2 regions of the Alcanivorax sp. VBW004 genome follow, and region 1 is predicted to be linked to the other one. Evidence: predicted binding sites of a transcription regulator. Region 1 holds the regulator's gene; the other holds the start of a gene.
What was found. The regulator sigma-54, encoded in region 1, starts transcription at its own class of promoters, with help from an activator protein. The targets are predictions, from matches to a motif close to TGGCACNNNNNTTGCTNT.
Positions count from the first base shown of each region.

Region 2: the regulator sigma-54 is predicted to act here: its motif matches at 2,977-2,994, upstream of F1529_RS11680 (P-II family nitrogen regulator).

Region 1 is NZ_WNHC01000001.1:1,694,017-1,701,307, reverse strand. Features, by position in the region: gene F1529_RS07870 (KpsF/GutQ family sugar-phosphate isomerase) at 1-496, shown strand, start outside; gene F1529_RS07865 (HAD family hydrolase) at 497-1,000, shown strand; gene lptC (LPS export ABC transporter periplasmic protein LptC) at 997-1,554, shown strand; gene lptA (lipopolysaccharide transport periplasmic protein LptA) at 1,529-2,134, shown strand; gene lptB (LPS export ABC transporter ATP-binding protein) at 2,131-2,856, shown strand; gene F1529_RS07845 (RNA polymerase factor sigma-54) at 3,096-4,559, shown strand; gene hpf (ribosome hibernation-promoting factor, HPF/YfiA family) at 4,599-4,898, shown strand; gene ptsN (PTS IIA-like nitrogen regulatory protein PtsN) at 4,914-5,387, shown strand; gene rapZ (RNase adapter RapZ) at 5,494-6,354, shown strand; gene F1529_RS07825 (HPr family phosphocarrier protein) at 6,418-6,687, shown strand; gene mgtE (magnesium transporter) at 6,792-7,291, shown strand, end outside.
Region 2 is NZ_WNHC01000001.1:2,572,356-2,579,646, reverse strand. Features, by position in the region: gene F1529_RS11695 (molybdenum cofactor guanylyltransferase) at 1-383, shown strand, start outside; gene F1529_RS11690 (SCP2 sterol-binding domain-containing protein) at 502-888, opposite strand; gene F1529_RS11685 (ammonium transporter) at 1,114-2,400, opposite strand; gene F1529_RS11680 (P-II family nitrogen regulator) at 2,412-2,750, opposite strand; gene F1529_RS11675 (tetratricopeptide repeat protein) at 3,109-3,978, opposite strand; gene F1529_RS11670 (acyl-CoA dehydrogenase) at 4,188-6,644, shown strand; gene minC (septum site-determining protein MinC) at 6,983-7,291, shown strand, end outside.

The sequences.
Region 1 (7,291 bases):
TGCCGCCCTGGCCATGGGCGACGCCCTGGCCATCGCCCTGCTGGAAGCCCGCGGCTTCACTCCGGAAGATTTTGCCCTCAGCCATCCCGGTGGCAGCCTGGGCCGCCGCCTGCTGCTAAAAGTGGATGACATCATGCACGCCGGCGAACAGCTTCCCGTGGTCAGCGCGGACACGTCGCTCAGCGAAGCCCTGCTGGAAATGACCCATAAGGGCCTGGGCATGACCGCCGTCACTCACGAGGACGGCACCCTGGCCGGCATCTTTACGGATGGGGATCTGCGCCGCATATTCGACCGGGACATTGATATCCGCAAAGCCACCATTGCCGAGGTCATGGTCACCGACCCGATCACCATCGCCCAGGGCCATCTGGCGGCAGAAGCGCTGCAGATCATGGAAACCCGCAAAATCAACGGCCTGATGGTTTGCGATAATGCAGGCAAACCCCTCGGCGCCTTCAACATGCAGGACCTGCTACGCGCAGGAGTGGTATAAATGCCCATGCAATTTTCCTCCGTTGATGCCCAGAACCTGCGCCTGATGGCGTTTGACGTGGACGGCGTAATGACCGACGGCCGCCTGCTGTTCGGCCCCCAGGGCGAAGAACTGAAAGTCTTCAACACCCTGGACGGCCACGGCCTGAAAAAGCTGGCCGCCAGCGGCGTGATCCTGGCCATCATCACCGGGCGCAACTCCCCCATGGTGGCCAAACGCGCGGCAGACCTGGGCATTGAACACGTGATTCAGGGTCGCGAAGACAAAGGGGTGGCACTGGAAGCACTGGCTGAATCACTGAGCATCGCCGCCCATGAAACCGGTTATGCCGGTGACGACGAACCCGATGTGAGCGCCCTGCTCTGGGCCCGGCTCAGTTTTGCCCCGGCCAACGCCCACGACTGCGCCAAAACCGCCGCCGAGCACGTTACCGAACGCCGCGGCGGTGAAGGCGCAGTACGGGAAATCTGCGATGCCATTCTCGCCCTGCGGAGCCAGGCATGAAACGACAGGGACTACTCAGCGCCACCGGCATTCTGATGCTGGGGCTGGTCATGCTGATGACGCTCCACGAGTGGGACAGCACCCTGCCCGGCCAGGACAACGCCGTAATGATGGCGCCGGCCATTATTGCCGACGACGTGACCGCCCGCGCCTTCAGCGAAAAAGACGGCACCCTGCAATATCACCTGACCGCCGACAACCTGGTGCAGTTTGACCACAATCCCCTCACCGAAATGGAAGCGCCGGTGCTGGTCATGGCGAACGACAAGGGCAGCTGGACCATCACCAGCGAGCAAGGCACCGTGGAAGACAATGGCGACCTGATCACCTTTCTCGGCAAGGTCAATGTGGACAACCCCACCCAGAAAGTGAACCTGGACACCGACGAACTGCGCTTCAACAGCGACACCAATATCGCCACCACCCCCGGCGATGTGGAAATGACATTCGACTCCGGCCAGACTCGTGCCGGCGCCCTGGAAGCCGATCTCGACAAGGGCATTCTGAACCTGAAACAAGGAGTAAAGAGTGAGTTTGAAGCACCGGCTTCATAGCACCCGCCGCCTCGCCGCACTGGCATTGCTGGCGACATTGCCCCTGGGCGTTCAGGCCGCCCCCATGGAAGGCCCCATCCAGGTCACGGCAGACAGTGGCCGCTTCGAACAGGATGCGGGCAGCGGCCTGTACCGGGGCAACGTGGAACTGATTCAGGGCAAGCGCAAACTGTTTGCTGACGAAATGCGCCTGTTCACCAAAAATGGCGACCTGGTCCGGGTGGAAGCCACCGGCTCCCCCGTGCGCATGGAGGAAGGCGAGGGACTGAATGCCCACGCCGAAAACCTGGTATACGACATTAACGCGCGCACTCTGGTCCTCACCGGCGACGCTTACATCGAGCATCAGGGCAATACATTTGAAGGCGCCAAGGTGGAATACAGCCTGGACTCCAAACGTGTGGACGCCAGTAGTGAAGGCGACCAGCGCGTTCGCCTGGTGATCCCGGCCGAGAATCAAACCAACGCCACCCGCACCGACGACGATGCTGCCGGCGACGAAGACACCAGCAACTCAAACGACACCCCCGGTGGCGGTAACGACACCGCCTCACCCGACGCGGAGCCCAGCACACCATGAGCCACTTACGCGCCCACCACCTGGCAAAAAGCTACAAGGGCCGCCGGGTCATCGAGGATGTCTCCCTGGACGTGGAAGCCGGCCAGATTGTCGGCCTGCTGGGCCCCAACGGCGCCGGCAAGACCACCTGCTTCTACATGATTGTCGGGCTGGTGGAAGCCGATGCCGGCCGCATTGAGATCAATGACAGCGACATCACCCACCTGCCCATGCACGGTCGCGCCCAGCGCGGGATTGGCTACCTGCCCCAGGAGGCCAGCATCTTCCGTCGCCTGACGGTGGAAGAGAACATCATGGCGATTCTGGAAACCCGCAAGGAGCTGAGCAAGGCAGAGCGCCACGAGCGCATGGAGAGCCTGCTCAAGGAATTCCACATCGGCCACATTCGCGATTCGCTGGGGATGAGCCTGTCCGGCGGCGAGCGGCGCCGAGCGGAGATTGCCCGCGGCCTGGCCACCGACCCGGACTTTATCCTGCTGGACGAACCCTTCGCCGGGGTGGATCCGATCTCGGTGAACGATATCAAGGGTATTATCCGCCACCTGAAAGACCGCGGCATTGGCGTCCTGATCACTGACCACAATGTGCGTGAAACGCTGGATATCTGCGACACCGCCTATATCGTCAGCGCCGGCCACATCATTGCCTCCGGCGATGCGGACATCATCCTCGCCAACCAGCAGGTGCGGGATGTGTACCTGGGCGCCGACTTCAGGCTCTAAACAGACTGCCAGCGACGCCGTGAAAGCACGGACCGGCCTGAAAGCAAGGTAGCCGCGCCCAATGCCTGGACGCGGCTACCTGCTGCCCCCCCCATTGCTGCTCGCCTCGCCACCAACGGCCCACTATCAACCGCCAACGTCACTCACCTAGCACACAAAGACCAGTGGCACAATTCTTGCTTGTTGTGTGATCAGCTTGGTATTCTCGTGTTTTGGGGATCCGCAGAATACCGAGCAGTATGAAGCCCACACTACAACTACAAATTGGCCAGCAGCTCACCATGACGCCGCAGCTGCAGCAGGCCATCCGCCTCTTGCAGCTGTCCACGCTGGACCTGCGCCAGGAAATCCAGCAGGCCGTGGAGAGCAACCCCTTGCTGGAACTGGCCGACGATTTCGGTGACGACAGCCTGCCCGAACATGACGAAGAACGTCAGGACGAGGAGCTGGACACCGAGCGTGACGACGCCCTGGAAGAACTGGTGCAGGACGAACCCGGCGCAGAAACCGAGTGGGACGATGTCTATTCCGGCCAGACCAGCAGCGCCACCGCCTCCCTCCCCGACGATGCAGACGAATGGCAGCAACGCCACGCGGTCTCCGGCAATCTTCAGGACCACCTGCTCTGGCAGCTGAATCTGACGCCCATGAGCGATGTGGACCGCATTATCGCCATGACAATCATTGAATCCCTGGACGACCGCGGCTACATCACCGTGCCCCTGGATGACATCGTCGACATGGTGAACGCCCAGCCGGAGCTGCTCACCGAAGGCGATGAACTGGAGCGCGACGAAGTGCTTGCCGTGCAGCACCGTCTGCAGCAGTTCGACCCCGTCGGCGTAGCCAGCATCGATCTGGCGGACTGTCTGGGCGTACAACTGCGCCAACTGCCCGCCGATACCGCCCTGCGCGACGAAGCCTGCGCCCTGCTGGCTCACCTGGACCTGCTGGAAAAACACGACTACGCCGCCCTGCGTCGCACCCTGCAGACCAGCGAAGACGTCCTGCTGGAGGCCCTGTCCCTGCTACGCACCCTGGACCCGGCCCCCGGCGAGCAGATCGGCGAGCCCCAGGTGGACTACGCCGTTCCCGACGTGATCGTCCGTCAGCATAAGGGCCGCTGGCAGGTCAGCCTCAACGACGACGTGCTCCCCCGGGTCAACCTGCAGCAGCAATACGCCAACATCGCCCGCAACACCAGCGGCGAAGACGGCCAATATCTGCGCAATTGCGTTCAGGAAGCCAAATGGTTCATCAAGAGCCTGCAGAGCCGCCACGACACCCTGCTCAAGGTAGCCACCCGCATTGTCGATGTGCAGCAAGGGTTCTTCGATTATGGCGATGAGGCCATGAAACCCCTGGTTCTGGCGGATATTGCCGATGCCGTTGAGATGCACGAATCGACCATCAGTCGGGTCACCAACCAGAAATACATGATGACACCCCGCGGTGTCTTTGAGCTGAAATATTTCTTTTCCAGTCACGTGGGAACAGACGGCGGCGGTGAGTGTTCCTCCACCGCTATTCGTGCCATTATTAAGAAGCTGGTCGCTGCCGAGAATCCCCGCAAGCCGCTCAGCGATAACAAGCTGGCCAGCTTGCTGAATGAGCAGGGAATCAATGTAGCGCGCCGGACCGTCGCCAAATACAGAGAGGCGATGCGAATACCGTCTTCCAGCGCCCGCAAGCGTTTGGTGTAGGGCGCCAGGACGGATCCCAAACAGGTAAAGGAGCCAGCCATGCAAATTAATATCAGCGGTCATCACCTGGATATTACCGATGCCTTGCGTGCCTATGTGGGTGATAAGTTCTCCCGCCTGGAGCGCCACTTCGATCAAATCACCAGCGTCCAGGTCATTCTCTCTCCGGAACCGAAAACCCATAAAGCTGAATCCACAATCCATATTTCCGGGGCCGATGTCTTCGCCACCGCTGAGGCCGGAGACATGTATGCAGCGATCGATAAGCTGACGGACAAGCTGGACCGCCAGATTCTCAAACACAAGGAAAAGGCCGTCAGCCACAAGCACGGTCACTAACCCAAAGCGACAATTATGCGAGTTCGCGAACTACTGACTCTGGCCCGCACCCATCATGGCGTGCAGGCCAGCAGCAAGAAACAACTGCTGGATCAGGTTGCACAGCTGGCCGCGGCCAGCTGTGACAGCCTCAATGAACAGGAGGTCTTCGATGCTTTGGTCGCCCGGGAAAAACTGGGCTCCACAGGCATTGGCGAAGGCATTGCCATTCCCCACTGCCGGCTCGGACATTGCCAGCAAGCAGTAGGCCTGTTGTTGAAACTGGAAAGCCCCATCGATTTCGACGCCGTTGACGGGCACCCCGTGGACTTGGTGTTTGTATTGCTGGTCCCCCAGGACAACCCGGAACAGCACCTCAAGACACTCAGCCACCTGGCATCCCTGTTCAACGACGACAGCTACCGTGCGGAACTGCGCCACAGCACCGATAACCAACACCTCTATCAGACGGCCGTAGAGTCCGAAGCGGAGTTGCGACTGGCATCATGAAGGAACGCAACAAGCTTTCACGCATCATGCAACACGCCCCAAACGCCCCCTTGTCTATCGATCTTGCGTGCCAGCGTGCTACGTGTGGCGTGCCAGCGGTGCAATCATGAAACTCACCATTATTAGTGGCCGCTCCGGGTCCGGGAAAACCACCGCGCTGCAAGCGCTGGAGGACCAGGGATTTTATTGTGTCGACAACCTGCCCGCCGGCATGCTGCCGACACTGGCGAAACAGCTCAGCGAGGGCGAGCCCCCGATTGAGCGGGTCGCTGTGGGCATTGATGCCCGCAACCTCCCCGCCCAGCTACTGGCTTTCGACAACATCCTTGAAGCCTTGAACGAACAACAGGTGGGCAGTGAAATCATCTACCTGGACGCGGATGACCACACCCTGCAGACCCGCTTCAGCGCCACCCGTCGCCGTCACCCGCTGGGCACCGGCGAGCGCTCACTGGCCGACGCCATCGGCCATGAACGGGAACTGCTGGCCAACATCCGCCAGCGCGCCGATCTGGTCATCGACAGTAGCAACCACGACGTGCACACCCTGCGCAACCTGATGCGCGAACGGGTGGCTCGCCGTGAAGCCGCCCTGTCGCTACAGCTGGAATCCTTCGGCTTCAAGAATGGCCTGCCCACCGACGCGGACCTGGTGTTCGACGTACGGGTATTGCCCAACCCGCACTGGCATGCAGACCTGCGCCCCTTTACCGGCAAGGATGACTGCATCATCGATTTCCTCAGCCAGCATCAGGCCAGTCACGACATGCTCAAGGACATCGGCGATTTCGTGGCGCGCTGGTTACCGGCGTTTGCCCACAGCGATCGCAGCTACGTGACAGTCGCCATCGGCTGTACCGGCGGGCGCCATCGCTCAGTCTTTATCACCGAACAGCTGGCATGGACTCTGCGCGCCAAAGGCATTGCCCTTCAGGTTCGCCACCGGGAACTGCCCAGAGAGCAATAACGCGGCCATGACCTGACACCCGGCCTTTTCCCTTTCAGATCACTTCTGACCACAAGACACCCGATGATTGAAAAGAAGCTCGACGTAATCAACAAACTCGGCCTGCATGCCCGCGCGGCCGCCAAAGTGGTCAGCGTGGCCTCCCGCTACGACAGCCGCATTCTGGTCCTGCACAAGAGCCAGACCATCGACGCAAAAAGCATCATGGGCCTGCTCATGCTTGGCGCAGCGAAAGGCAGTAGCGTCACTTTTCAGGTGGAAGGGGAAGACGAACAACACGCCATGGACGAATTGGAAGACCTGTTCGCCCGCTGTTTCGACGAAGGCGAGTAGCCTTCTAATCACCGGGAAATTTACCACTCTTTACCGCCATCCCACCGGCGACGCTTCGGCCTTCACACCGCCTCGTGTAAACTCTCTTCCAGCAAGGAGGAGCCATGCCCGCTGATAGCAGCCGTAGCCAACAGCATTTAAAAGCCATTAACCGCGCCCTGGCCAGCGGTACCTATACCCAGGTACGTCAGCTGATCAACAATTTGCCCGGCGCGGAAGCGGCGCATTTACTGGAATCCTCCCCGCCACGGGAACGGGAAATTCTCTGGCAGTTGCTGCATAAAGACCAGGAATCCGAAGTCCTGCAATACCTGGGCGAAGAGGTCCGGGTCGAACTGCTGCGTAACCTGTCCACCGACGAACTGGTCTCGCTGGTCGAAGAACTGGACACGGATGACCTGGCGGATTTGCTGCAAGAGCTGCCGGACCATGTCACCTCCCAGGTGATGGCCAGCCTGGACGAACAGAACCGCGAACGGCTGGAGCATGTGCTCAGCTACCCGGAAGACACCGCCGGCGGCCTGATGAACACGGACGTGATCACCGTGCGTCCGGAGATCACCTTCGAAGTTGTTCAACGCTACCTGCGTCGCCGCGGCGAAAT
Region 2 (7,291 bases), 880 kb from region 1:
CTGACCGCTATCAAGCCTGGGCCGATCAGGTGGTCGCGGATCGGCGCGACGGTTTTCTTGGACCACTGGCCGGGTTGGAAGCCGCTTTGGGGGAAGCCCACGGCCTGTGCCTGTGCCTGCCCTGTGACCTGCTGACCCTGCCCACAGCCATGACTCAGGATTTGTTGGCGGCGGCGTCAATGGAGCATATTTGCGTTGCCCACGATCCGCTACGCCGACAACCGCTATGCATGGCCTTCTATGCCGAGCCTTGGCAAGACTCGCTCAGAGATTATCTGGATGCGGGCAAGCGCAGTGCGCACGGCTGGCTGGATCAGGTATGCGTTCAGCCGGTGGCCGTGGCCACGCCATTGCAGAACCTGAATCACACACATGACGCGTAACACACTCCACACTCCACGCCCCACGCCCCACGCTACAGGCAGGGATGCTGCGTGTGACGTCGCCTAAAACAACAATGCCCGCACAAGGCGGGCATTGTCATGGAACGAAAACGCGGTATTACGCGGTCACGTCCTGGATCTGCTTCATCAGGGCAACCTGATCAGCAGAAGGCTGTGCGGTTTGCAGAGCCATCAGCTTGCTCATGTCGCCTTCAATGCGGATCTGGCCGCTCATGAAGCCTTGCATGCCTGCAGACTGGTCACCTTCGATGAAGATGCGCTTGGCCAGGTCGGCCGGCAGGATCATGGTAGTCGGAGCGTCAGCGTGATGACCTTCTTCGATCATGCCGCCCACCAGAGCCAGCTCTTTGTCGCCACCGTCAGCATTAACAGTGATGTTGATTACCAGGTCAGCCAGTGCTGCCGGCGCTTCAACATTACCCGCGCCATCACGGATTTCTTTTACTTTTGCAAACCACTCGTCAGACAGAAATTCCAGGCTCATTCTTGTTTCTCCTTAAACCTATCGATATGACTTCGACGCCCCCTTTCACAGGGCTGGCACAGGCTTTATTGCTGCTAGCCAATTCAAACGAGCGTTCGAAACTTACCCGTACCTTATAGAAAGGCTCAGAGGGTGGCAATAGCCGCAGATGTGTCCTTATAGGACAAAAAAGCCCGGCAAAATGCCGGGCTTTTCGAGCGCCTTAAATCAGCTTCAAACAGACAATCAGAGGTCGTAGCCACGCTCTTCATGCAGGGCGATATCCAGCCCCTGTGTCTCTTCGTCGCCGGTCACACGCAATGGTGCAAACAGGCCTATCAGCTTGAGCAATACCCAGGTTACCAGTGCGGTATAGACAAAGGTGGCCACCACGCCCAGTGCCTGGACGCCCAGCTGATCCAGCATGGTGTACTCCGGCTTGGCAAAGCCGTAACCGGAGAACAGGCCCAGTTCCGTGGAAGCAAACACACCGGCAAGCAAGGTACCCAGGATGCCGCCAATGCCGTGGACCGGGAAAACGTCCAGGGAATCGTCAATCTTCAGCTTGTGCTTGACGAAAATCACCATGTAGAAGCAGATGACACCAGCGGACAGGCCAATCACCAGCGCCGCAGCCGGGCTGACAAAGCCGGATGCCGGGGTAATCGTGCCCAGGCCCGCCACCATGCCGGTAGCAATGCCCAGCGCGGAGGGTTTACCGAATTTTTTCCATTCCATGGCCATCCAGGCCAGCGAACCGGCGGCCGCAGAAATGTGTGTCACCAGCATGGCCATGGCCGCATCGCCATTGGCCGCCAGGGCCGAACCCCCATTGAACCCGAACCAGCCCACCCACAGCATGCCGGCACCGGTAACGGTCATGGTCATGTTGTGCGGCATCATGCCCTGGGTGGGGAAACCTTTACGGTTACCCAGCACCACAGCCGCCACCAGCGCTGCCACACCAGCAGTGATGTGAACCACGGTACCACCGGCAAAGTCATACAGCCCCAGGTCAGCCAGCCAGCCGCCGCCCCAGACCCAGTGACACACCGGGATATACACCCCCAGCAGCCAGAGTACGGAAAACGCCAGCATCGGCCCGAAGCGCATGCGCTCGGCAAAAGCACCGACGATCAGGGCTGGCGTAATGATGGCAAAGGTCATCTGGAACAGCCCGTGCAGGCTTTTCGGCAAGGTGCCTTCCAGCGTCTCCCGGGTAATCCCGGAAAAGAACACATGGTCCAGGCCACCGATCCAGGCATTCATGCTGCCGCCGTCGGAAAACGCCAGGGAATAACCGCAAATCAGCCACACCAGCGACACGGCACAGGTAATGGCGAAACACTGCATCAAAACAGACAGAATGTTCTTGGCGCGCACCAGGCCGCCGTAGAACAGGCTCAAGCCCGGCAGCGTCATGAACAGCACCAGCGCGGTGGCGGTGAGAATCCAGGCACTGTCACCGGTATCCAGGCCATCGGCCAGCGCCAGCGAAGGCAACATCAACAATACAGCTATCAATTTTTTCATCGTCGGGCCCCTTAAATGGCTTCGCTGCCGGTTTCACCGGTACGGATGCGGATCACCTGCTCCAGGTCAGTCACGAAAATCTTGCCGTCACCGATCTTGCCGGTGCCGGCCGCTTTCATGATTGCCTCGATCGCCTGGTCCAGCTGCTCTTCACGGACCGCCAGCTCCAGCTTCACCTTGGGAACAAAATCCACCACGTACTCCGCCCCCCGATACAGTTCGGTGTGCCCTTTCTGGCGCCCAAACCCCTTTACTTCGGTAATCGTCATGCCCTGCACCCCGACCTGGGCCAGCGCATCGCGCACTTCTTCGGCCTTAAACGGCTTGACCACCGCAGTCAGCATTTTCATTCGGTATCTCCTCGTCCTCATGCACCAACACAACACGTGCCGGAAGTTTGCACCGACAAGGGGCATTCAAGAATCAGGCCACAAAATAGTGCACGCTATTTCAATCAGTTAGCGCTGAATAAAATTCATGTCGCACCACAAAAGAACACTGCACTTTATTGGCGCACCATGGATGAACACTATTAGCATCAAAGTGGCGCAGACATCCCGCCTTACACAGGGAGAAAAAGCGAATCACGCACCAAAAAACAGCGGGCGAGCAGCGGCCCGGCAATCGCCGTCAGCACGGAAAAGCAGGCAGGATAGACACGGGCAACGGGGACACCCGCTGCCCGCGGGGAGGAAGTTGGAGGCAGGCTCAGTAGAGGTAGTTGAACATCTTGCGGCGATATTCACTGGCTAAAGGGTCGCCTTTGGGAAGGCATTCAAACACTTCCAGCAGCGCACTGCGGGCCACCCCGTCGCGAAAATCGCGATAATCACGCAACAGCGTCAGCAGCGACTCAAGCCCGGTTTCAAACTGGCCCGCCGCGGCGGCCTGCAAGCCGTAGGCATAAAGATCTTCCGGGGTGGGCTTGTCGGCGATACGGGCGGACAGCTCCGCCAGACTCTGCCCGGTCCCTTCCAGCTTTTCCAGCAACGCGAAACGTGCCCGGAACGGGCGTAACGGTTCCGCATCTTCTGTCACTTCCGCCAGCACCGACTGGGCATCATCCAGGCGCCCTTCCCCCAACAGCAACTCCACCAGCAGGGCACGAATGGCATGCTTGTCCGGGCTTTGCTCCAAGGTCTGGCGTAATGCCCCTTCCGCCTGCTCCGTGTGGCCCGCCTCAATGGCCATGCGCACCTGCTCGATAAAGCCTTCTTCCTGCTGTTGTTGTGCTGCTTCAGGGTCGACTACCGGTGCCAGCCACTGGCGCAGCGCGCCTTCCGTCTGGGCGCCATCCAGCTCACTGACCAATTGCCCCTGGTACACCAGTTTCAGGCTGGGCAGGCTGCGCACACCAAACTGGCTGGCCAGCATTTGCTGCTCATCTGCATTCACTTTCGCCAGCAGCACCTTGCCCTGATATTCATTGACCAGCCGCTCCAGGATCGGCGCCATTTGCAAACAGGGCTGGCACCAGCTGGCCCAGAAATCCACGATCACCGGGATTTGCTGGGATTGCTCAAGAATTTGCTGAATATTCTGCTCGGTGGCTTCAATGATAGGGCTGTTCGGCTGCAACGCTATGCTCCTGAAAACGCATTCAAAGTGGCGCCAAGTGTAAGGCATCATCCAGATTAAATCCGGTTAAATCCTGTGCAACTTATGCCATCTGCGCGTTAGACTGAAAGACAGGTGTGCGGTTTGAAGTTCATGGCGACAGTTTCACGCCCTCTCCATGGCGGCACCCGCATGCTGGAAGGTATTCCACCCAGGCAAAGGAGATCACCATGCTTAGCCTATTGGCTATTGTGTTGTTAATTGCCACGCTGATGACCCTCTTCTATCAGCAAATCAGCCGAGGCATTGGCAGTGCCGTTTTCGTCATTGTGTGGCTGCTCTGCGGCTTCCTCGCTTCCTGGCTGTTCCATCCCATTTCCCTGATTCTGCTCGCCGCCGGCGTTACCGTGCTTAACCACGTAGACCTGCGCCAGAAGTTCATCACCAAACCGGTCTACAACGCGCTGGGCAAAGTCATGCCTGCCATTGGCGATACCGAACGCGAAGCCATCGAGGCGGGCACCACCTGGTTCGAAGCCGACCTGTTCTCCGGCCGACCGGACTGGGAAAAATTCGCCCACATTCAATTCACCACGCTCACCGATGACGAACAGTCCTTCATTGATAACGAAGTGGTGCAATTGTGCGACATGCTTGATGAGTGGCAGATCTTCCACGAACTGCGAGACCTGCCCGAAGAGGTCTGGGACTTCCTCAAGCACAAGGGCTTCTTCAGCCTGATCATTCCCACTGAGTACGGCGGCAAGGCGTTCTCGCCCTATGCGCAAAGCCGCATCATGAGCAAGATTGCCACCCGCTCGCTCACCGCCGCCGTCACCGCCATGGTGCCCAACTCTCTCGGCCCAGGCGAACTGCTGGCGGAATACGGCACCCAGGAGCAGAAAGACCGCTGGTTGCCCGGCCTTGCCAAGGGTGACGAGATTCCCTGCTTTGGCCTTACCGGGCCGGAAGCCGGTTCCGATGCCGGCGCCATTCCCGATACCGGCGTTATCTGCAAAGGCAAGATCGACGGCAAGGAAGTGCTGGGCATGCGCCTGAACTTCGCCAAGCGCTGGATCACCCTGGCCCCGGTGGCCACGGTGGTCGGCCTTGCCTTCAAACTTTATGACCCGGAAAAACTGCTCGGTGATGAGGAAGAACTGGGCATTACCTGCGCACTGATTCCCGCCGATACCAAAGGCGTGGAAATCGGCCGCCGGCACTACCCCGGTTCCCCGTTCATGAACGGCCCCATCAATGGCAAGGATGTGTTCGTGCCTCTCGATGCCATCATCGGCGGCCCGGATATGGCCGGCAAAGGCTGGCGCATGCTGATTGAATGTCTCGGTGCCGGCCGCGGCGTCTCCCTGCCCGCGCTGGCCACCGCCAGTGGCGAAATGGGCTACCGCATGACCGGTGCCTTCGGTCGCATTCGTCGCCAGTTCAATACGGCAGTCGGCGAATTCGAGGGCGTACAGGAAGCGTCCGCCGATGTGGCGGCACTGGCCTACACCCTGGAAGCCTACCGCCATCTGGTGACCCGTTCGCTGGAAGACGGAGCACCGTCCGTGGTTACCGCCATGGCCAAATACCATGCCACCGAAATGATGCGTGAGCTGATCAACCACGGCATGGATATCGCCGGTGGTCGCGGCATTCAGCTGGGCCCACGTAACTTCCTGGCCCTGCCCTATCAGTCCACCCCCATTGCCATCACCGTGGAAGGGGCCAACATCCTCACCCGCTCACTGATGATCTTCGGGCAGGGGGCCATGCGCTGTCATCCGTTCCTCTATGACGAACTGCAAGCCATCCAGGCGGAAGACAAGAAGCAGGGGCTACAGGACTTCGATGACCTGTTCTTCTCCCACGCGGGCCATACGCTGGGCAATATCAGCAGTGCCATCGTGCAGGCCCTGGCGGGCCCCTACCTGTCTGATGCCCCCGGCAATTCCGATGCGTTCAGTGCGCCCTGGTATCGTCTGGTCAGCCGCTACAGTGCAGTACTGGCCAGCGTCTCGGACATGGCCCTGGCGCTGCTGGGCGGCGACCTGAAGCGGCGCGAACTGCTGTCTGCCCGCCTGGGTGATGTGCACAGCCAGCTGCTGATTGCCTGCGCCATTCTCAAGTACCACGCCACCCTGCCCCGCGACGAGGCCAACGATGCCCATGCGCACTATGCGCTGCGGCTGGCCTTCAGCCGGGCCCACGACTCCCTGGAAGCGTTCTCGCGCAACTTCGGTTTCTTCGGCATCGGTCACGTGCTCAAGCGCCTGTTCTTCCCGCTGGGTCGCCCCTGCAAGGCGCAGGCACCCAGCGACGATCAGATACGCACTCTGGGGCAGATGATCATGGAACCCAGCTCGGTGCGTGATGCGCTGGCGGAACCCGCCTATATCTCCCAGGATCCGGAGGATTCCATCGGCCGCGTGGAAGCCACGTTCAACAAGCTGCTGGAAGTGGAGCCCGGCTTCCTGGCGTATCTGAAAGCGGAAGGCAAAGGTCAGCTGGAAGGCAAGACCGTGCTGGAGAAACTGCAGGATGCGGCCCGCAAGGGCATCATCAACGAGAGCCAGGTAGACGCCATCAACGAGTACGACGCCATGCGTTACGACTGCCTGCTCACCGACGCCTTCGACAAGGACCTGAAAGAAGTGAAGGTCCACGCCGAACGGCCAATGATGTAAACCACCGGGGCGGGATGGTGTTCACCATTCCGCCCTTCCCTGCTTTTCCTCTCCCACCTGCTGTCTCCCTGCCCCCTGCGTGCGCCCAATGTTTGCGATGCACAAACATTAACCAGTACTCATTTTCACAAAAAGGCAACGCTGCCGTTTTCACCCAAAACGCTGCTTTTTCCAGCAGTTAATCCCCTGCCCGCTCCATCTCACAGAGATTTAACATTCAGATCACCCTTTTGGCGCTTTTACGCATGGTCGCTTTCGTCTAGTCTTGCCCAAATTACGCCCCACTGGGCCCGGAGCGCCTTTTTGCCTCCCTTTGCCCCTCGGACAACAGGTCAGCAATGACAGCAGTCGTCGAAGAAAAAACCGCAATCGAATTCAAGGGCCGCATGCTGATGATGACGGTCCTCCAGTTGAAAAATCTGGATGCCAATGTCCTCCACCAGCAGGTGAGCCAGCGCCTGGAAGACGCCGCCCAGTGGCTACAGCAAGCCCCCGTGGTAATCGATGTGAGCCCGGAGCTGGATAGCGATCCAGTGGCGCTGATGGCCGCTGTGGATACGCTGCGCAGCTTGGGGGTCAATCTGGTTGCCCTCGCCCGCAGCGAGAACATTGATGCGGACACAGCAAGCATGCTGGGTCTGGGCACG